One region of the Bradyrhizobium sp. 215_C5_N1_1 genome, then DNA from elsewhere that is predicted to be linked to it. Evidence: predicted binding sites of a transcription regulator. Region 1 holds the regulator's gene; the other holds the start of a gene.

Region 1 (11,105 bases):
CATCGAAGGAGCGCGGTCGCGCGGCCTGACCACGGTCCACGTGACCTCGCCCCGCGACGTCGGGAACGCCCTCAAGGCGCTCGGAATCTGATCTCTGGCCGGCAAGCCGACGGGCCGCGAATGGAACTATTTTGCCTGGGGGCGAGGAACCAAAACCCTTTGTGCATTTTTATACGGAGTTCCCGGAACGATTGCCCCTCTCAGGACTCATGAGTCCGTTGGGAATTCTACATCGGGCTTATCGTCGTGTTGGGCAAAACCTACCTCACCAAGCAGGCCTCTCTGCTGATGAAATTCGCCAGGACCACATCGGATTCTGAGCTTTCCGCCAAGCTGATCAGCAAGGCCGCCGACCTGAAATCCCAGGCCGACCCGCTGCCTGACAGGGATCAGGGCCCCGCAGCGCCGGACGTCAGTCCGTACAAGCAGCCGGGGGGCTGACCGATGCTGGCCGTGGCTCTCGTCTTTCTCGTCCTCGCCATGGCCATCCTCGTACCGGTCTGTCTCGCCTTCTGGATCATGCCGCGGCGGACTTGATGCTCACCCTTCATCGCAGAGCGGATGACGCAGGATAAATCATCCTGCGCGGCCACTGTTTTGCCTCTGCGCCTGCACTCGGCTAGAACTCTCGCCGCCGATTTGCCCGAACGGGCCCAGCAGGAGTTTTCACCCGTGGCCCTGATGCCGGTTTCCGACGCGCTCGCTGCGGTGCTGGCGGGCGCAGAGCCGCTGCCTGAAGAGATGATCGCGCTCGACGCAGCCTTCCACCGCGTGCTCGCGCGCGACGTCGCCGCGCGGCGCACGCAGCCGCCGCAGGCGATGTCGGCAATGGACGGCTATGCGGTGCGCGCGGTCGATGCGGCGAAGATCGAATCCCAGCTCACCCTGATCGGCGAGGTCGCGGCGGGCCGCCCGTTTGCGGGATCGATCGGCGCCGGCGAGGCCGTGCGTATCTTCACCGGCGGTGTCGTTCCCGATGGCGCTGATGCGGTCGTGATCCAGGAGGACACGATCGCGGACGGCAAGCGCATCACCATCAAGGAAGCCGCCGTAACGGGGCGGCACATCCGCCCCGCCGGCGTCGACTTCTCGGAAGGCGACGTGCTGCTGCGCAAGGGAGCCCGGCTCACCGAGCGCGACCTCGCGCTCGCCGCCGGCATGAATTACCCGCAATTGCCAGTCCGGCGACGCCCGAAGGTCGCGATCCTCGCGACCGGCGACGAGCTGGTGATGCCGGGTACGACGCCGGGCCACGGCCAGATCGTCTATTCCAACGGCTACGCCCTGCACGCGCTCGCCCGCAGCGAGGGCGCCGATACCATCGACCTCGGCGTTGCCGCCGATACGCTGGAGGCCACCACGGCCGGCATCGGCCGCGCGCGGGAGAGCGGCGCCGACATCCTGATCACGACCGGCGGCGCGTCGGTCGGGGACCACGATCTGGTCCAGCAGGCGCTGAGGGACGAAGGTATCTCGATGGCGTTCTGGAAGATCGCGATGCGGCCGGGCAAGCCGATGATGAACGGGCGGCTCGGCGCGATGCGCGTGATCGGCCTGCCCGGCAATCCCGTGTCATCCTACGTTTGCGGCTTCCTGTTCATGGTGCCGTTGATTCGCGCGCTTTCGGGCCGTTCGATGATTCATCACCGCCGCGAACGCGCGGTGCTCGGCCGCGATGTCGGCGCCAACGACCAGCGCGAGGATTACCTGCGCGCACGCCTCGAGCTGCGCGATGACGGCACGCTCGTCGCCCTTCCGGTCAATCACCAGGATTCCTCGCTGCTTGCGAATCTCGCTGCGGCACAGGCACTTCTCGTGCGCGCGCCATTCGCGTCGAAGGCCGAAGCCGGCACGCCTTGCGAGGTCTTGCGGCTGCCCGTCTGAGCGCTTCGTTCGCGTGCGTTCCGCGAACTTTGTCGCGTTCACGGTAAATTAAGCAGTTGCGGAACATGTATCGAACATATAGTGTCCGTTCATGATTTGTTTCGAGAATGTAGCGGCTTACTGCTGAATTCAGCGTCTCGGAATCGAACGACATCAACCGGGGGATTTTGGTCGAGATGTTAACGCGCAAACAATACGAGCTCCTGCGGTTCATCAGCGAACGGCTGAAGGAAAGCGGCGTGCCGCCCTCCTTCGATGAGATGAAGGACGCGCTCGACCTGCGCTCGAAATCGGGCATCCATCGCCTGATCACTGCGCTCGAGGAGCGCGGCTTCATCCGGCGCCTGCCCAACCGGGCCCGCGCCATCGAGGTGATCAAGCTGCCCGAGCTTCAGGCCGCTGCCGGCAGCCGCCGCGGCTTCACGCCGAGCGTCATCGAAGGCAATCTCGGCAAGGTCCGCACGACTTCGAGCCCGCCGGCGGACGAGGGCGAGCGCCCCGTCGCGGTCCCCGTGATGGGCCGCATCGCGGCCGGTACGCCGATCGAGGCCTTGCAGACCCGCAGCCACACCATCAGCGTACCGCCTGACATGCTCGGCTCGGGCGAACATTACGCGCTCGAAGTGCGCGGCGATTCCATGGTCGAGGCCGGCATTCTCGACGGCGACATGGCGCTGATCCAGCGCAACGAGAGCGCCGATACCGGCGATATCGTGGTGGCGCTGATCGACGACGAGGAGGCGACGCTCAAGCGCTTCCGCCGCCGCGGCGCCTCGATCGCGCTCGAGCCCGCCAATGCGGCCTATGAGGTCCGCATTCTGCCGCCCAACCGGGTGAAGATCCAGGGCAAGCTGATCGGGCTGTACCGGAAGTATTGATACCGGACGTGCCGGTATCGGTTATTTGGCGCCCCGCGCGCTTTGGATCGGCATCGCCGATCCGAGATTGGAGCGGACGATTGTCCGCTTCCGCTGGATAGTCTTTCTGGTTTCGCGCAGATTATCCGGCCCCTCCTCCAGCGGTAAATCCTCGGCACGCCGCACGAAGCAGCTCTGCTTCGCGGCCTTCAGGTTCGAGGAGAAGTCATGCGCCGGATCGTTCTGAGCACAATTGCTGTGGCGCCGCTGATCGCAGCATCAGCGTCGCAAGCCTTGGACGTACAAACCTTAGCCGCGCAATCGCGGCCCCATGTCCGCAAGGACACCGCCGTTAGCGAGCAAGTCCGCAAGGCCCTCGACGCCGTCGACCAACCGTCGCGGCCGGGCTGGCAGTATTCCGGCTGGTCGGCGCCTGCGGGGCGCTGACACGCGCCTGCAGAATGCAAAGGGGCGGGCTTTGTTCCTGGTGGATTCGGGAAAGTTAATGTGATTGCGGCCTGCGGCGGCGAGCCGTAGATTTGCCTACAACCCGGCAGAACGTTTGGTATTTCCACTCTGATAGAGGCCTGCGCCTCGATTAAGAGACGTGGGTCGCTATCCCTGCATGAGGAGCACCCGATGTGTGACTACAGCCTGCATGCCGTCGCGTCGCGTCCCGCCGAAGTCGGCGAGACGATCGTCACGACAACCTTCCGCGGCACCTCGACGCGCGGCTTTGCCTCCGCGGCCGATCCGACCGTCGCGGTCTGCCTGCTCCCGGGGACGGAGCTCGCCTTCGCCGACAACGTCCGCTACGACAATCGCTGGATCTGGACGCGCACCGTCAATTCGCGCGTCGGCAAGTTCGGCAAGATCGATCCGCACATTCCCGATCGCCATCATGATGCGATCGAATTCCCCGACGGCAAATCCGTGCTGGTGACGCAGCTGGTCGAAGGCCAGCGTGCGACCGTGCTGCAGCTACCGGTGACCCAGCCGCTCGGCGAGCGCGAGCACAAGCCGCAGACCATCACCGACAGCCGGACAACCATCACCCGCCTGCCGATCGGCTGATGCAGCCATTCCCGGCCGACAGGTCGGGCCAGGATTGAAATCGCCATCGCCGGCCGAGGCCGGCGAGATGGTGTCGTTTGTGTCCCGCGAAACTCCATCGGGCGGACCAAGCCGTGGCGTCTCCCACCGCACGAAGTTTGCGCTGTCCTGCCTGAATTTTGAACGTCCGTTCCGCAGCCAAATGGCCGATGCTTGGTGCGGCTTGAGACGGCGGGCACGTTCGATGAAGACCTTCATTCGCGTCGTTGAACTCTGGGTGCCTGACCGCACGCGCATGCGGCTGGAATTCGGCGGCGGCCTCTACGGCGAAGGGTTGTCCGCGTTTAGGGACGTGAGCGAGGATCTGCACTTCGGATATGACGAGGGACTTCCCGGCAAGGCCTGGGCCGGCGGCCACCCCGTGATCCTCACTAGATTCACCGATTCCTATTTCAAGCGGACCGATCAGGCCATCGCCGCCGGGCTGACCTGCGGCGTGGCGGTGCCGGTGTTTTCAGGCGAATTCCTGCAAGCCGTCATGGTGCTGTTCTGCGGCGACGACGAGGCCCATGTCGGCGCGATCGAACTCTGGCACAACGATGCCGAAACCTCCCACGAGATGGGGCTCGTCGACGGCTATTACGGCACCGCCGACATGTTCGAATTCAACTCCCGCCACACCAGATTTCCGCGCGGCTTCGGCCTTCCCGGCCGCATCTGGAAAGCCGGCCTGCCGCTGATCATCAAGGACCTGCACGATGCCAGGAGTTTTCTGCGCTGGGAGGACGCCGCCAAGGTCGGAATCAATCTCGGCGTCGGCGTTCCCTACCGGACCGGCACCGATCAGACCTGGGTGCTGACATTTCTCTCCGCGCAGGCGACCCCGATTGCGCGACGCTTCGAGATCTGGGTCCCGGACGAGGCCCGTTCGGCGCTGGTCTTCCGCGCCGGCGATTGCAGCGCGCAGACCGACCTCGCCGCGCTCTATGCGACGAAATCCATCGCCAAAGGCGAAGGCAGCATCGGCGGGGCCTGGGCCACCGGCATGCCCGCACTCAACGACGATCTCGCGCGTGACGTCTCGGTCGCGGCCTTGCAGGCCAGCGCCTCTGGGCTGAGCCAGATGGTCGTCCTTCCGGTGATCGGCAACGCCAGGCTCGACGCCGTGCTGGCCTGGTATCTGTAACCCGTCCGCTCAATCCTCGGCCTGCAGGTCGGCTTCCGATGGCGTCGCGTCGCGGTTGCGGGGAGCCGCCGCCTGCGGCGCAAGGCTCGCGCTGAAATCCGCCTCGCCGGCCGCCGCCGGCGACCACGGACGGTCTGTCCCCCTCGTCTTCGCCGCCTGAACCGCAAAACCGTCGCCGCTTCGCGTCAGCGCCAGCGCGCCTTGCCTTGCGAGACGCTGACGGTCGACAACCATCGCCGCGCAATCCGGCGGCGCCGGCCGCGCCGTCACCACCAGCGCGGCACGGCTGCAATCGTCAGCCAGTGAATCGATGCGCAAGGCCAGCGCGACCAGGCGCCCGTCGGCGAGCGGCGTCACGCAGCCGGCTTCGTCGCACGACACGCCGGCGGCCAGTGAGGCACTGCCGGCGTCGCGCGGATCGGCGTCGGCGGCGAGCCATTCCTTCAGAAGAAAACTGTCCTTGCTCGACCTGATGAGATGCAGGTGCCCATCCCTGCCCCGCACCGCGACGCTCTGGCCGTCACCGGCGATCAGGATATCGGGCTGGCGCGCGCACAGTCCCCAGAGGATCGCGGCCAACAACACCACCGCGCCGGCCCAGCGCAACGGCGTGCGCAACAAGCCCATCACGATGATTCCCAAGCTTGCCGCGATCAGCGGTGCTATGCCGAAAGCCGAGATGCGGCCGACCGCGCCCGGCAAAGCGGCCACCCAGCGCGACACCGCAACCATCCAGTCGATGCCGATCCCCATCAGCCACCAGAACGGACCATCGAGTCCGAACGGCGCTGCAATCAAGCCCAACAGGCCCGCGGGCATCACCAGGGCCGAGACCACCGGCATCGCCCCGAGGTTGGCGAGCACGCCGAACGGCGTCACGCGGTGAAAATGGAAGGCGGCATAGGGCGTGGTCGCGAGCCCCGCAATCAGCGAGGCCAGGAACAGCATCGCGATTTCGCGCCCGCCCCACATTGCAATCCGCGCGGTCGCGGAATGATCGGGCGACGCAAACAGGTTCGGCATGCCGATCTGCACCAGCGCCACCAGTCCGAGCGTCGCGGCGAAGGACATTTGAAAACTCGGATGCACAAGTGCTTCCGGTGCGACCGCGAGCACGATCAGCGCGGCCACCGCCAGCGTGCGGAAGGTGATGGCACGGCGATCGACCATGACCGCGATCAGCACCACCGCCGTCATGAAGAACGAGCGTTGCGTCGCGACCTCCGCGCCCGACAGCAGCAGATAGAACGCGGCTGCGACCAGCGCCGCGGCCGCCGACCATTTCTTGATGGCAAAGCCGGCCGCCATTCCAGGGATCAACGCCAGCAGCGCGCGCACCGCGAAGAAGACCACGCCGGCGACGACCGCCATGTGATAGCCGGAGATATGTCAACTGCGGGGAAACATGAGCTATTTCAATATATTAATACAGGTTCGCTTCCCAAATTGTGAGCGCGGGAAGCACCTGGTCACGCCTCAGACAGAGGGGGCGTGAGATGGGCTGGATCCTGTTGGCAGTGGTGGCGGCGCTGCTCGCCGCTTTCGTCCTGTGGTTCAGGCAGGTGACGCGCGACGCTGACGCCGAGTATTGAGTGGCCTGTCAGCCTCAGACATGCTCCATGCGCGCGAGCTCGTCGATGTCGTGCTGATCCTGCCCCATGCGGCGGATCAGACTCCGGCGGGCCGCCTGCCGTCAAGAGTCCACGCGTCAATTGAGATGTCGGCGGAGCTTCCTGATGATCTCGCGCAGGCTGTCCGCATATTCCTCAATGATGCGTCGAGCCTGCTCCTCGCGCGAGGGCTGAGGCTCTGGCGCCTTTCTAGGCGGGCTTGGCTCATCCGATGAGCGCATGGTTAAAGCATTGCCGAGCGACACCGGTGAGCGTTGAGATGGATCAAGCGGGACGGCTGCCCACTTTTTCCACACACGACGCGCAGTAGCCCGGGCGCGTCCCGGGCCCCAAGGGATTGATAATTTGCGACGCGCTTAGGATGCCGCTTTGATCGCGGCATGCCTCGCCCTGTCCGACGCCACACGCCTACGCACACCGACGGGCGGCCGCTCAAGATCACCTTCGGCGAGATGCGCGAGATGGGCGTGCGCGGCGTGCTAGTCTACTGCCATTGCGGTCATCACGTTGCTCTGAACGCCGACCGCTGGCCGGACGATGTAAGGCTCTCCGATCTCGAGCCGCGGTTCGTCTGTGGGGGTTGCGGTGGTCGCGGCGCCGACGTTCGGCCAGACTTTGAGCGGGGCAATCCGCAGCTCGCAATCATGGGGTACCGAAACACGCAATGACCAAGGGCTGGGGGCGGCCTTTCGAGGAGCCGATCGAGGTGGACGGCGGCAAGCTGGTGACGCTGCTGGATGCCGGCGAATACATTGCGGCATTGCCGAAGAAAGAGCACGCCGCGCTAGAATGGCAAGCCGCGATGGAAGCCTTGATCCTGGTGGCGGAAGGCGGCGGCCCGGCGATGTTTGCCCGCATCGGGGTCATGCGGGCGTTGAACCGCCACCACGTCCCGGAGTTTAACCCGAAGGGAAAGGGGCCCCATTGGGGCCGGCGCAAACTGAAGAGGGATCAATGACCGTCTTCGTGTACGTGAATACTGCCAAACGGGTCGGCGACGCCGATCACATCAAGGTCTTTTCCACCATCGATGCTGCGGAAACGTGGTTCGAGGAGAACGATCCCGAGGGAGTGGCATTCGAATACGACGTGATAGGCTCACCAGCTTGATCCGCGGCGCAAGCTGCCGTGCACTTTCATCATTTGAGGATTCGAGATTATGCCCAAGGAAAACTGCCTGATCGTCCGTGCGGCTGGAAAACAGCTCGATCTACTGCGCGGAGAAGCTTCCCGAATTGCGAAGGAGAATAAGGTCGACTGGTGGATCGATCGGGCCGACGTCGGCATGGTCTTCTGCTTTGAAGACTCGAAGGCGAAAGATGCTTTCGCGCTCACTTGCGACAGCTTCGGCGTTCCATGTCAAGACGGGTTAGCCAAAAAGAAACCCGCGGCCAGCTGAGGCGAACTGGCGCGGAAGCATTGCCAACTAAGGCGGCCCTACGAGAACCGACCCATCGCCCAACGCGCGTTAGACGATGGGCGGTTCCGGGTGGATGGCGCGAACCTAGGAACGCGCCACAGACCGATTGCTCAATCTTTCTGTCGGACGATCGTTCCTATTGAATGACCAACCTCGGGATCCAACTGAACGGCCTTACAGGAAAAAGAGGCCAATGGCGGCAGCCGCTACCGGCAGCATCCCCAGCACAATCACAACGCCACGATAGACCCATTCGTTACGCATCGGGAAAAAGTAGCACGTCTGGAAGCAGCATGATGAGCAAAATTGCTCACTCCCAGCGCCAACTGAGGCGGCCTTTATTTTCTGTCTTGAGCAAAATTGAACAGGCGCGATTGTCGATGCGGTTCAGTGTGAGGGATGGCCCGGGAAACAGAAGCCCTAACCGCAGAAGAGTTCGCTTCGCTGCTTCTGGTTGGCAATGTGCCCCCAAACGGCCGCGCGCCCATAATCCCCCCCGCACACAGCGATCGGCTCATTGCTTTGGGCTACATGGTCTTTCTATCGGGTAGGCTGCGAATGACCACAAATGGCCGCGTTCGGATATACGCGGGGCAACTCGCGGCTGCCTGAAGGACCTTCTATTCCGGCGGCTGTAGGCCGGGCGATCTCAGCCAGTCGCTGATGTGAGAGCCGGTCTCGGCTTGGCGGGCTCTGCGAATTGCATGCTCCCGCTCGATTCCTGGGGGAAGCGTTTCAGCCTTCTCACGGAGGCGCTTGGCCTCTTCGGCAAAGCGCTCTTCAAGGGGGTGGTCTGCTTGGTTCGGCGTCGCATGGCGCTGGCTCCTATCCAGAGGAAGGAGGCGGGAGCGCGAGATGGCGTTCTCATCACCGATAAAAGCCAAGGGCCGCGCGGTGATGATTTAGTGTGCGCTCTTCGACATAGGAACGCGAGTCATAATCCTGGCGGGGTCGAGCAGCAGCGGCTCCAACTGAAATGCCGCAAAATGGGAAAAGCCGCAGCGTGGTTCCAGCCCCACTGCGGCCATCCCGGGTAACTTGAAATCGGTTGGTACTTAAATCGGGCCGGTGTTCCTTTAATAGAACACCCCGTTCCGAAAATGGAGTCCGGGCAACTACCGGAGTCCGGTTTTCTACGCATTGTCACTTGGAGGGCAGACATGGCACGGCATGTCATTCCAGCCCCAACTGCTCCCGGCTGCCGATCCAATTGCGGATTAGAGCGCCGGGAGTGCTAGGCCCGTCAGCGTGAACCGGCGGGCCCTGGTATTATCGCCTCAGCCGCCGGCGCTTCATGGCGCACCCCGCTGCGTCTCGTCGTTCCACGCTGCGTAATAGCTCGTCTTGAACTCGCGCAGCATGTCCGCGAGGTGCTGGACCGCGAAGTTGGCAAGCTCCAGACATCGCTCGTTGGTCACGTCTTGGCACCAGTCGGCGACCAAATGCTCTGTGATCTCGCCCATCCGATCGAGATCGCCGACCTTTTGCTCCAGATTGCGGAAGGCCTTTGCGTGAAGTTTCTCGACGGCCGCTCGGTCGGGTCGCGATAGCTCAATCACGTTGCTCATGCTGATCGCTCCCGGTTCTCGCAATCTCGCTCGACCAGCCGAAACAATGATCGCAGGAAAAGGATCTCGAACGGTTGAAGATTGCGGCCCGACTCCTCGTCGCCGGACTGATCCATTACGACGTCGGCGACGCTGGCGAGCGACCACAGTTCAACCGTCCGAACCTTGCTCGTCTTACTCATGAGGCGCGTAAGCCTGCGCAGCGCTGCGTCCCGCCGCTCGGACGTGCCCTCAATGACGATCTCGGCAACGGTCGAATTGCCGGTGTGCTCGGCGCGCCAGGCACCGTTGATCGCGCCATTGATCGACGTATACGTAACGGCTGCGCGCATGATCGCGGAGGCTCGGTCGAGCTCCTCCTCGCTGTCGAGCCGGCTGGGCGGTGTCAGGATTTCGGCGACGTTCTCTGTAGGTAAGGCGGCGGGAGAATTCGCCCCAGCGCGCGCGGCAGACAGATCGATGATGTTGCTCATGCCATTGCCCCTTGCTGCCAGTCCTGCGAACCAACCTGCTCGAGGTGGAGACGCGCCCGGGTCGCATTCTGCCAATCCATGCTGCCACCGCGGCCCGTGCCGCTGGTGATGCCGGACAAGCTCGGGTGATCCAGCAGCAGAACCGCGCAGCCCGCGTCCTGGGCGAGCCGCCGGAACAGGCTGACAAAGGTGCGGGCGTGCACGCGGTCATTCTGGTTGCCACCGAACGTCGCGGCGATGCTGTCCACCACGATCAGCGCGGGCCGCACCTTGTCGACCAACATGGCGAGCGAACCAAATAGCGGGGTCGGCCACATGGTGCCGTCGGCGTGTGCATAAGCCAGAAGGCAATTCTCAGGGCTGGCGAAGTAGAAATGCAGGCCTTCGATCTCGTCCGGATCGATGCCGCGTTTCCTCGCAACGCGCACCAGCCGCCGGCGCATTTCGTGGTCCGGTTCCTCGGCGCTGAAGAAGATTACGGGTCCGGCCTCTACGGTGGTGCCGAGCCAATCACCGAGGCCGCGCTCGACCGACACGGCCAGCTGCAGCGCAACGGTCGTCTTTCCACCACCACCATCACCCGAAAGGATCGTGGCGTCGTCCGCGGGGATCCGGTGGGTCGCGATCCACCGCATCTCCGGCAACGGCACACCGCGCCAGGCGGAAGGACGAACGGCCGGCAGAGGCGGCTGATGGCCAACCAGGGAGATATAGGTCTCGATCGGCCTTCTGATTTCTGCGGCACCTGCTGCTGCCGCAGCCAATACGCCCTGCACTGCAGGCACCGACAGGCCGATGCGCAGCCCAAGCGCGTGCAGGCCGTCAATAACACTGATCCTAGCCTCGGGTGATCCGGCCAACCTCAAGGCCCCGGTGGCACCGCGGACGAATTCCAGCGCGCGCGCCTCCGGTTTGAGACTGAGCAGCGCTCGCTCCAGATGCTCCGGCGGTGCGGCGGCCGCGGGCGAAACAGGCTCCTCGTCGGCAACATTCTCCGGGGTGATCGACGGCTCGGTGCCGTCGGGCCCAAAGA
Region 2 (11,105 bases), 2.2 Mb from region 1:
TTCAACTACCATGGGGCCCGGTCAAGTCTGCGACGATCTCGGCAGACGCCTGCCTTATCGGTCGCGCTAATAGTGCTGAATTGGGATTTCAAACAACCTAAAAAACGCCAGCCACCTTTCCGTTTGCGTTAAAATATTGCATCGCGTCAGCTTCACGTCAGTTTCGCGCCGGCCATTGTGGCGGATGACTGCCGAGCGGCATCGCCGGGCGGCTCCATCGCGCCGGCGTGGTCGACAGCAGCGCGGAATGGCGCACCGCCTTCAACGTGCCGAAGCCAGATGGCATGGACTCGATGAATGCAGCATGTACGGCCTCGCCCGTAAGATCCGGGGTGTCCAGGCCGCCATCGAGCCGGCCGAGATTCCACAGCCAGCGTCCGGTCTGCGCCAGCGACACGCGCACGTGCCAGCTCCCGCCCTCGCGGGCCTGGCGTGCCTTGGCCATCATCGCGCCGAACGCCATCAGATAGCCGGTGGCATGGTCGAGCATCTGCGCCGGCAATTCCTTCGGACCGTCGATGCCCGCGGCCTGCCCCTCGGCGTGGTTGAAGCCCGTCGTGGTCTGCACCAGTGAATCAAAACCGCGCCGCTCCGCCCAGGGGCCGGCATGGCCATAGGCCGACAGCGTGACATAGACGATGCCGGGATTGATGTTCGCTGCATCCTCCGGCGCGAACCCGAGGGCTGCAAGCGCGCGCGGACGATAGCCTTGCGAGAAGATGTCGGCGCCCTTCAACAGCTCGCGCAACTGCGCCCTGCCCGCCTCGCTCTTCAACTCGACCAACGTGGTGAGCTTGCCGCGGCCGGTGTCGATGGTGAGCCAGGGAATGGCCGGCAGCTCCGGCCCCGAGACGAGCAGCACATCCGCGCCGTGCGCGGCGAGCGTGCGGCCGGCAACGGGGCCCGCGATGACGCGCGAGAGATCGAGCACGCGCAGGCCGGAAAGCGGACGATCGCCGTTCGACAATCCCTGCGGCCATGGCTTGGGTGGGGCCTCGCCGATCTTCTCGATCGAGACCAACGGCAGTTCGGCGAGCGCGCGCGCCTGCGGCAGCGCGGACCATTCGTCGTAGGAACGCATCAGGGCGACGACGCCGCCCGCGGCATAGGCCGCAGTTTCAAAATCCTCGCCCTTCCATTGCATCAACGCGGCCTGAACCTTGTCGCGCTCGGGCTCGCAGCCGAGCACGTTGCAGACGGCGTCGCGATGATGCGGGAAATTGGTGTGGCAGCGGACGAAGCGGTTGTCGCCGGTCTTGTAGACACCGGCGATGGCGTCCCAGGCTGGCGGCGGCGGCTTATCGTCGAGGCGCAAATAGCGCTCCGAACGGCATTCGGCGACGGCGTGGCGCATGTCGACGGAGACGTCCTGCGTCTCACCGCTGCGCAGTCTCCGGATTTCGGCGGCGGCAAGACCGGCGGCTGCGATCGTCGTCTGTCCGGCGACGGCGACGCGAAACGAGGACGGAATTTGCGGCTCCTCGCCGGTCAGCCGCACGCGCTCGAGCGCGGCCTTGTCGCCGCCGATGGAGGTCCAGAGATCCCTAAGAATATCGGCGGGGCTTTGCATGACCGCTTCTCTCCCTTTCAGATTTGAGCATGATCTTTTCGTAAATCCGCTGCGCATTTTCCGGATCATGCTGTAGTTTTCGCGACCATGTCATGATCGCAGAAAGGAATGCAATGGCCGCCGTAGATCCCCTCACCGCAGGCGCCGTGTTCATCGCAACGGCGGCCACCGACGCAGTCTATGTCATGTTCACCTCGGCCGTGATCGCGCGCAAGCGCGTGCCGGCGGCGAACTGGAGCGCGGTCTGGTACCTGCTCTCCTCCTACGCCGTGATCAGCTACACCGAAAACCCGTTCTATGTCGCTTTCGCGGCGATCGGCTCGTGGGCCGGCGCCTACGTCTCGCTGACCTTCCTGCACCGCCCGCCCGGCGGCCCGCCGGTGGGGGCGGCACCGGAGTGAGAGGACCGCCTCTCCGCGTCGTCATTGCGAGGAGCCCTTGCGACGAAGCAATCCAGACTGTCTCTGCGGATGCATTCCTGGATTGCTTCGCTACGCTCGCAAGGACGAATTGGAGAGTTCAGCATGTCTCCTGAAACGGCTACACTCTTTGCACCAACAAAAAGGAAAACCAAACAATGGATCTCGGTCTCAAAGCAAAAAACGCCATCGTCCTCGGCGGCACGCGCGGCATCGGGCGGGCGATTGCGGCGACACTGGCCGGCGAAGGCGCCAACGTCGCGGTGTGCGCGCGCAACGCCGATCAGGTTGCGGCGACCGTCACTGAACTCAAGGCAAGCGGAATCCGTGCCAGCGGCGGACCGGTCGACGTCACCGACGGCGCGGCGCTGAAATCCTGGATCGAGACTGCTGCAAAGGAGCTCGGCGGCGTCGACCTGCTGTTCGCCAATGCCGGCGCGATGGCGCAGGGCCACGATGCGGCGTCCTGGGAACAGAACTTCCGGCTCGACGTGCTCGGCGCCGTGCATGCGTTCGACGCCGCGCGGCCGTTCCTCGAGGCCAGCGGCGAGAAAAGCGGCGATGCCGCCTTCGTCATCATCTCCTCGATCTCGGCGGCGCAGGCCGATCTCGCCAGCTCCTACGGCCCGATCAAGGCGGCGCTGATCCACATGGCCAAGGGATTGGCGCGGCAATACGCAAAGAAGAAGATCCGCGTCAACGTGGTGTCGCCCGGCACGGTCTATTTCAAGGGCGGCGTCTGGAACATGATCGAGCAGAACATGCCGGAGCGCTACAACGACGCGATGAAGCGCAACCCGACGGGCCGCATGGCAACGCCGCAGGAGATCGCAAGCGCGGCGGTGTTTCTGGCAAGCCCGGTGTCGGGGTTCACCACGGGCTCCAATCTCGTCGTGGACGGCGCGATCTCGAACCGGGTGAATTTTTAGAGCGGGCACTCTGTCATCGCCCGACTTGATCGGGCGATCCAGTATTCCAGAGACAGCGCGGCTAGAACCGAGAAGCCGCAGCGTACTGGATACCCCGCTTTCGCAGGGTATGACACCGAGAGTATGACACGGCCCGGCTCAACAAGCTCGTCATTGCGAGCGCAGCGAAGCAATCCAGAGTCTTTCCACGGGCGGCAGTCTGGATTGCTTCGCTGCGCTCGCAATGACGGTGTGGCAGCATTCTGCGTCACATCTTCAATGGAAATCCCGCGATGGCGGCAGGATGCGGACGTTGCGGGGGTGGCGGATTTTTTGCGCCGGCATATCCGCGTGGGCCCGGGGATCGTCGTTGAGGGGCTCGATCAGGTCGGCGCCTGCCGGCACCGGATGCTTGCGGCTCAGCGCGTCGTTGGCGAGGCCGACCAGATCGTGCGAGCGGTCGACCATGCGCTGGGCGATGAGATGCGTCACCTTTTCGGGGCTGCTCTGGATATAGCCCTCGACCAGGATGAGGCGTGCGCCCATCACTTCCTTGCGGTACTGCTCCATGATCTTGGGCCACACCACGACATTGGCGATGCCGGTCTCGTCCTCCAGCGTCATGAACACGACGCCGCTGGCGCTGCCCGGCCGCTGCCGCACCAGCACCACGCCGGCGCAGCGGACGCGGCGCCGCTCGTTCTCATGGCTGATGTCCCTGCAGGCCACGACACGCTCGCGCGAAAACATCTCGCGCAAAAACTCCATCGGATGGCCCTTCAGCGATAACCGGATAGTCTGGTAGTCCGCGACCACCTGCTCGGCCAGCGGCATCTCCGGCAACGGTTTTGCATGCTCGTCCGGCTGCTCGCGCGCGGTCGCGGCCTCGAACAGCGGCAGCGGCACGTCGTCGGGCAGCCGCCGCACCTGCCACAGCGCCTCGCGGCGGTCGAGGCCGAGCGAGCGGAAGGCGTCGGCATCCGCGAGCAGGATCAGCGCACGCTTGGGCAGGCCGGTGTCGCGGGCGAAGTCTTCGAGCGAGGTGAACCGCTGGCGGTCGCGAGCCTTGATAATGCGGTCGGCCCAGTCTTCCTGAGTGACATAGACCTTGCCCTGCCGCTCAGCCTGCTGCCTCTTAAGCTCCTCCTCATCCGGATCGAGCCAGTGGAAGCCGTCGATCTGGCGAAAACCCAGACGCACGGCGCAATATCCGTCGTCCATATTCTCCAGCGTATTCTGCGCAAAACTGCAGGACACGTCGATGTCGCGCACCTCGACGCCATTCTTGCGGGCGTCGCCGACGATCTGCGCGGGCGCGTAAAAGCCCATGGGCTGCGAGTTCAACAGGCCGCAACAGAACACATCGGGGTGATGATATTTCAGCCATGACGAGATGTAGACGAGCTGAGCAAAGCTCGCGGCATGGCTCTCTGGAAAACCGTAGGAGCCAAAGCCCTTGATCTGGTCAAAGCAGCTTCTGGCGAAGTTGGGATCGTAGCCGCGCGCGACCATGTTGCCGATCAGCTTCTCCTCGTACTGGCCGATGGTGCCGACATTGCGGAAGGTCGCCATCGAGCGGCGCAGGCCGTTAGCCTCCTCGGAGGTGAATTTTGCCGCCTCGATCGCGATGCGCATGGCTTGCTCCTGGAACAAGGGCACGCCTTTCGTCTTGTGCAGCACCTTGTAGAGTTCGTCCGCGGGACCGTGTTCGGGTGATGGCGAGGGATAACTCACCTTTTCCTGGCCGTTCCGCCGTCGCAGATACGGATGCACCATGTCGCCCTGGATCGGTCCGGGCCGCACGATCGCGACTTCGATGACAAGGTCGTAGAAGGTCCGCGGCTTCAACCGCGGCAACATGTTCATCTGGGCGCGGCTCTCGACCTGGAACACGCCGAGGGATTCCCCAGCACACAGCATGTCGTAAACCTTGGGATCGTCCTGAGGGACACTCGCCAGAACCCAGCGCTTGCCCTTGTGGTGGTCGATCAAATCAAAACATTTCCGGATGCAGGTCAGCATGCCCAGCGCGAGCACGTCGACCTTCATCATGTTGAGCGCGTCGACGTCGTCCTTGTCCCACTCGATGAAGGTGCGTTCGTCCATCGCGGCGTTGCCGATCGGCACATAGGTGTCGAGCCGGTCCTGGGTGAGCACATAGCCGCCGACATGCTGGGAGAGATGACGCGGGAATTCGATCAGCTCGGTCGCAAGCTCGACCGCGAGGTTGATCATGGGATTGCTGGGATCGAGCCCGGCCTGCCTGACCTGCATGTCGTTGAGGCCCTTGCCCCAGCTTCCCCAGACGGTGTCGGCGAGCGCGGCGGTGACGTCCTCGGTCAGGCCCAGCGCCTTGCCGACGTCGCGAATGGCGCTGCGTGGACGGTAATGGATCACGGTGGCGATGATCGCGGCGCGGTGGCGGCCGTAGCGGCGATAGACATATTGCATCACCTCCTCGCGCCGCGAATGCTCGAAATCGACGTCGATGTCAGGCGGCTCCAGCCGCTCCTTGGAGATGAAGCGCTCGAACAGGAGATCGACGCTGGTCGGATTGACCGAGGTGATGCCGAGCACGTAGCAGACCGCTGAGTTCGCCGCCGATCCCCGCCCCTGGCACAGGATGTTCTGGCTGCGCGCATAATGTACGATGTCGTGCACGGTGAGGAAGTAGTGCGCGTATTTCAGCTCGGCGATCAGCGCGAGCTCTTTCTTCAGGGTCGTGCGCAGCTTGTCATCGATCTTGCCGCCGAAATATTTGTCGACGCCGGCCCAGGTCAGATCCTCCAGATGCTCTTGCGCGGTCTTGCCCCGCGGCACCGGTTCGTCCGGATACTGGTATTTGAGCTGGTCGAGCGTGAAATCGATCTTGCCCGCAAAGCGCATGGTCTCCGCGATCGCCTCGGGAAAATCGCGGAACAGCCGCGACATTTCGCGTGGCGTCTTCAGGAAGCGCTCGGCGTTGGCTTCGAGCTTCCTTCCGACCGCCTCGATCGTGGTTTTTTCCCGGATGCAGGTGAGCACGTCCTGGAGCGGACGGCGGCCGGGATCGTGATAGAGCACCTCGTTGGTCGCGAGCAGCGGCACGTTTGCTTTGGCGGCGAGATCATCGAGCCGCGCCAGGCGGCGGCGGTCGTCGCCGCGATAGACCAGGCTCGCCGCCAGCCACACGCCCTCGGCGCGGCTGTCCTTAAGCTTGGCGAGAACATCCAGCGCCTGCGCGGGCTCGAAGCGATGCGGCAGCGTCAGGATCAGGAGCTGGCCCTCGGAAAACTCAAGAAGGTCGGCAAAAGAGAGATGGCATTCGCCCTTCTCGATCCGCGTGATGTCGTCGCCGCGCTTGCCTCTGGTGAGGAGCTGGCACAGCCGGCCATAGGCGGCGCGGTCGCGCGGATAGACAAAAATGTCGGGCGTGCCGTCGATGAAGACGATGCGCGCGCCGATCAGCAATTTCGGCTTGTGCAGCACCTTGTCATTGTCGAGCTCCTTGTAGGCGCGCACCACGCCGGCGAGCGTGTTGTGGTCGGCAATGCCGATCACGGGAATGCCGAGGATGCTCGCCTGATGCACATAGGCGCGCGGATCCGAGCCGCCGCGCAGGAAGGAGAAGTTGGTGGTGATGCCGATCTCGGCATAAGCGGGCGTGGTCATGCGAAGAGACCGTGCACATACCAGTTGGGGGGAATGGGTTTGCCTTCGTCGTCGAACACCTCTCCTTCGTAAAGACCGTCGCGAAAGATCCAGAAGCGCAGGCCTTCGGCATCCTCGATGCGGAAATAATCCCGCGTCAATTGCTTGCCGTCCTGCCGCCACCATTCCATCGCGATGCGCTCGGGCCCTTCCACCCGCACCACCGCATGCAGCGCACGCCGCCAGGTGAACTGATGCGGCGGGCCGTCCGGCACGGTCGCGAACGGCACCTTGATCGGCTCCGGTCTGTCGAACAGCCGCAGGGGGCGCAGCGGCGGCTCGCTCTCGGCGCGCGCCGGCCATTCGGCCTGCATGGCCACGGCGAGATGGTGCTGGGCAGGCGCGGCCAGCACCGCACATTCGGGGATATGGGTATCCTCAGGCAAATGCACGACGACGCGCTTTCCGCCGATGCGCGCGGCGATGCGGTCGATCAGCGCGGCGAGCTCGTCATTGTCATGGACATGGGCGTCGAGATCGCGCTGCTCCTGCACCACGATCTCGGTGCGGCTCGCCGACAGCCGCACCATGTCGAAACCAAAGCCGGGATCCAGCGGATCGGCGAGCGCATCGAGACGTTCGCGAAACAGCCGGTCGATGACTTTGCTTTGCGTCACCGGCCGCCCGGTCTCGACCATGATCGCGCGCACCACGCCGTCGGTACGAAAGAAGGCGGCTTCCAGGCGCCGCGCGCCCTTGCCCTGCTTCTCCATGGACGCGATCAGCGTGTCGGCGAGCCGCGACAGCGTCAGCGCGATCATGGTGTCGGTGGCGATCGGTTCGGCAAAGCGCTTCTCCACGATATAATCCGGCAGCGGTTTGCGCGGATTGATCGGGGCATCGCCATGCCCCTGCGCATGCGCGAGCAGCGTGGAGAACCGCGCGCCGAACCGCGCCGTGATCTCATGCGGCTCGCGCGAGGCGACATCGCCGATGGTTTTCAGGCCGGCGCGGCGCAGACCAGTGGTGATGGCCTCGCCCGCACCAAGCGCGGATACCGGCAGCCGGCTGATCGCCGCCGCCTCCCCGCCATCGGCGACGATGGTGCCGGAGGCCTGCCGCGTCAGCGTGCGCGCACAGACCGAGGTGCCGGCGATCGCCGCGCTGACGGCAAAACCCTGACGGGCGAGCGCGCGGACGAAGGTCTGCAACAACGCAGCCTCGCCGCCGAACAGATGCGCGCAGCCGGTGATGTCCAGAAACAGCCCGTACGGCGGATCGAGCGCCACCAGCGGCGTGAAGCGGTCGCACCAGTCGGCGACGTCGCTGAGCGTCTTCGCATCGGCCACGACATCGGCGTCGAACACTTTCAAGTCCGGACACATCGCCCGTGCATTGGCCAGGGGCTGGCCGATGTGCAAGCCGAGGCGCTCGGCGGCTTCGTCCAGCGCATGGATCACCAGCGCATTGTTGTCCTTGATGACAACGATGCTCGGATCATTGGTCTTACCCAGCGCGCCGAAGAACCGCTGAATCCGATCGATGGGCAGGCGCGGCAGCCACAGGCTGAGGATACGTCGACGGTTCAGAGAACTGGCACTCATCACATTTCCATTCCATGATCCACCGGCCGCACGGGCCATGACGATTGCGCAAGAGTTCGGCATCGAAGCGCGGCGCGCCCCAGGAGCTCCATGCCGGGCCCGGCGGCGAATGCGCCGCGCGCAACATCCACCGCGTCTCCGCGGTCGAGGGCAGCGGCTGCGCGGCCATCCGCAACATCAGGCCGGTGACACCGGAGCCTTGCGCGGCCAGTGTCAGCTTGCGGCTCGCCACGAGATCGAACTGCCGCGTCTCACCCCAGAGCTCGAGCACAACGGCGCCAAGCGCGTCGCAGGCGAGCGCATCGGCCGAGGTCCGCAACGCGCTCTCGACATCGGCGGCGCGCACCATCACCACGCGGCGCGGATCGAGACCGATCTCGGCAAGCCCGCTCATCGACAGCGCGCCGGTCTCGAGTTCCGAAAAATCCTGCCGCACCCACAGCAGCGGCCGGCGCCGCGAGACACGCCCCGCAAGCCCCATGACAAAACCCGTCGCGGCGGTTCCCTGCCGGCCCTCGCAAAACACCTCGTGGATCACCGCGCGCGCGAGCCCGCCCTTCAGCGCGCTGTCGACCTCGTCGTGGCCGAGCGCGACGCGATCGTGCTGATGCACGACCTCCGCCGTCTCGATGCGCTCGATCTGGCCGCGCAAGGTCGCAAGCGCGTTCATCCGTGCGCCGCTCATATACGCCGCTCCTTCAGAGGTGATTGCCGAGGTTCTCAAAAATAAGAACCTACGGCTGGCTCATTTGTTCATGATATGTTCTAATATAAAGCTAACAGCGGCCGGGGAGTCAATCGAATTGGTGCTCATCCGGATTCGTAAGCTGAATCAAAGGGATTCCACGATGGACGTACAACGCAAGCTGGAGATTCTGGCTGATGCCGCCAAATACGACGCGTCGTGCGCCTCCAGCGGCACCGAGAAGCGGGATTCCAGCGATGGCAAGGGCATGGGCTCGACCGCGCCGGGCATGGGCATCTGCCATTCCTACGCGCCGGACGGACGCTGCATCTCGCTGCTCAAAGTGCTCCTGACCAACGCCTGCAATTACGACTGCCTTTATTGCGTCAACCGCGCCTCCTCCAACGTGCCGCGTGCCCGCTTCACCATCGACGAAGTGGTCAAGCTCACGCTCGACTTCTACCGGCGCAATTACATCGAGGGCCTGTTTCTCTCCTCCGGCATCATCCGCAGCCCCGACTACACCATGGAGCAGGTGGTCAGCGTCGCGCGCAAACTGCGCGAGGAGCATCACTTCCGCGGCTACATCCATCTCAAGACCATTCCCGAGGCCGACGACGCGCTGATCGCGGAAGCCGGCAAATATGCAGATCGCCTCTCCATCAACATCGAGATGCCTGAGGAGACGAGCCTGCAGCAATACGCACCGGAAAAGGATGTGCGCGCGATCCGCCGCACCATGGGCCGGCTGCGGCTGAAGCTCGACGAGGCCGAGGAAAACCGCAGCACAAAGACGAAGGCCAGGCCGCAGCGCTTCGCGCCCGCCGGACAGAGCACACAGATGATCGTCGGCGCCGACGCGGCCTCTGATCACACCATCCTGCACACCAGCTCCAATCTCTATGGCTCCTACCGGCTGCGGCGCGTCTATTACTCCGCCTTCAGCCCGATCCCCGATGCCAGCCGCGCTTTGCCTCTGGTACAGCCGCCGCTGCTGCGCGAGCACCGGCTTTACCAGGCCGACTGGCTGATGCGGTTCTACGGTTTCGACGTTGCGGAGATCGTTGACGACAGCGCGATGCTGCCGCTCGACATCGATCCGAAGCTCGCCTGGGCGCTGCGCCATCGCGACCGCTTCCCGCTCGACGTCAACCGCGCCAGCCGCGAGGAGCTGTTGCGCGTGCCGGGCTTCGGCACCAAGGCGGTCGAACGCATCATCGCGACGCGGCGCACCACCACGATCCGCCTCTCCGATCTCGCGCGGCTGCATGTGCCCCGCAACAAGGCGCTGCCATTCATCGTCCTCAGCGATCACCGGCCCGCGCCGCATCGCCTCGACGAGGCGCGGCTGATCGAACGGTTCAAGCCGAAGGCAACACAATTGGGGTTTGGCTTCTGATGCAGTACATCACCCTCGACACCGAAACCGATTTCGACGGCTGGCGCAAAGCCGCGCGTAGCCTCGTGCTGCATCATGTGCAGCCAACCGATGTCACCTGGACCGTACAAGGCGGCGAAGCCGAGCTGTTTGCACCGCCCTCCCCGTCTCCGATATTTGAGGTGAACGACAGCACCTTTAACGTCTCGGCAAAATTCGTCGATCTCGCCAAGGCCGCGATCCTGCATCGCGACGGCGAGCGCTTTGCGATCCTCTATCGCCTGCTCTGGCGATTGAAGGACAATCACGATCTCATCGAGGTCGCGACCAATCCTGATGTCGCGCAAGTCACCGCCATGGCAAGAGCAGTCCATCGCGACGAGCACAAGATGCATGCCTTCGTGCGCTTCCGCGAGATCGGCCGCGAGCGCGCGGCGCATTACGTCGCCTGGTTCGAGCCGGAGCATTACATCGTCGAGCTTGCCGCGCCGTTCTTTGCCAAGCGCTTCGCCGACATGCCATGGTCGATCCTGACACCCGATCTGTGTGCGCATTGGGATGGCCACGCGCTCTCGTTCACGTCGGGCGTGAGCAAGAGCGAAGCACCCGGCGAAGACCGGCTCGAGGAAACCTGGCGGCGCTACTACGCCAGCATCTTCAACCCGGCGCGGCTGAAGGTGAAGGCGATGCAGACGGAGATGCCGAAGAAATACTGGAGGAACCTGCCCGAGGCGTCGATCATTAAGCCCTTGATCGAGGACGCCGAGCGCATGACCGGCGCCATGATCGCCAATGCCGCAACCGATCCGCACAAGCCCCAGAAGCGGCCGGAGGCTCCGATGCCACGCAAGCTGGCTGCCGACGATCTCGAAGCGCTCCGCGAGGAGGCCGCGCACTGCCGCGCCTGCCCG

Evidence for each region. Region 1 encodes LexA, which represses DNA repair genes until DNA is damaged. Its sites were predicted from a motif close to TGTTCNNNNTGTGTTCNG; they were not measured.
Region 2: the regulator LexA is predicted to act here: its motif matches at 8,882-8,899, upstream of AB7G19_RS30650 (ImuA family protein).

The regions. Positions count from the first base shown of each region.
Region 1 covers NZ_CP197228.1:4,172,896-4,184,000, reverse strand. Annotated here, with positions in the region: gene AB7G19_RS20165 (HAD family hydrolase) at 1-91, shown strand, start outside; gene AB7G19_RS20160 (hypothetical protein) at 247-441, shown strand; gene AB7G19_RS20155 (molybdopterin molybdotransferase MoeA) at 673-1,884, shown strand; gene lexA (transcriptional repressor LexA) at 2,061-2,762, shown strand; gene AB7G19_RS20145 (hypothetical protein) at 2,970-3,188, shown strand; gene AB7G19_RS20140 (hypothetical protein) at 3,381-3,815, shown strand; gene AB7G19_RS20135 (GAF domain-containing protein) at 4,039-4,980, shown strand; partial or broken gene AB7G19_RS20130 (ComEC/Rec2 family competence protein) at 4,990-6,366, opposite strand; gene AB7G19_RS20125 (hypothetical protein) at 6,992-7,279, shown strand; gene AB7G19_RS20120 (hypothetical protein) at 7,276-7,569, shown strand; gene AB7G19_RS20115 (hypothetical protein) at 7,566-7,721, shown strand; gene AB7G19_RS20110 (hypothetical protein) at 7,771-8,010, shown strand; partial or broken gene AB7G19_RS20105 (hypothetical protein) at 8,652-8,845, opposite strand; gene AB7G19_RS20100 (hypothetical protein) at 9,324-9,599, opposite strand; gene AB7G19_RS20095 (hypothetical protein) at 9,596-10,072, opposite strand; gene AB7G19_RS20090 (AAA family ATPase) at 10,069-11,105, opposite strand, start outside.
Region 2 covers NZ_CP197228.1:6,355,064-6,366,168, forward strand. Annotated here, with positions in the region: gene AB7G19_RS30620 (efflux RND transporter periplasmic adaptor subunit) at 1-12, opposite strand, end outside; gene AB7G19_RS30625 (CoA transferase) at 158-1,570, opposite strand; gene AB7G19_RS30630 (hypothetical protein) at 1,684-1,971, shown strand; gene AB7G19_RS30635 (SDR family NAD(P)-dependent oxidoreductase) at 2,148-2,918, shown strand; gene AB7G19_RS30640 (error-prone DNA polymerase) at 3,174-6,548, opposite strand; gene AB7G19_RS30645 (Y-family DNA polymerase) at 6,545-8,131, opposite strand; gene AB7G19_RS30650 (ImuA family protein) at 8,034-8,816, opposite strand; gene AB7G19_RS30655 (putative DNA modification/repair radical SAM protein) at 8,980-10,215, shown strand; gene AB7G19_RS30660 (UdgX family uracil-DNA binding protein) at 10,215-11,105, shown strand, end outside.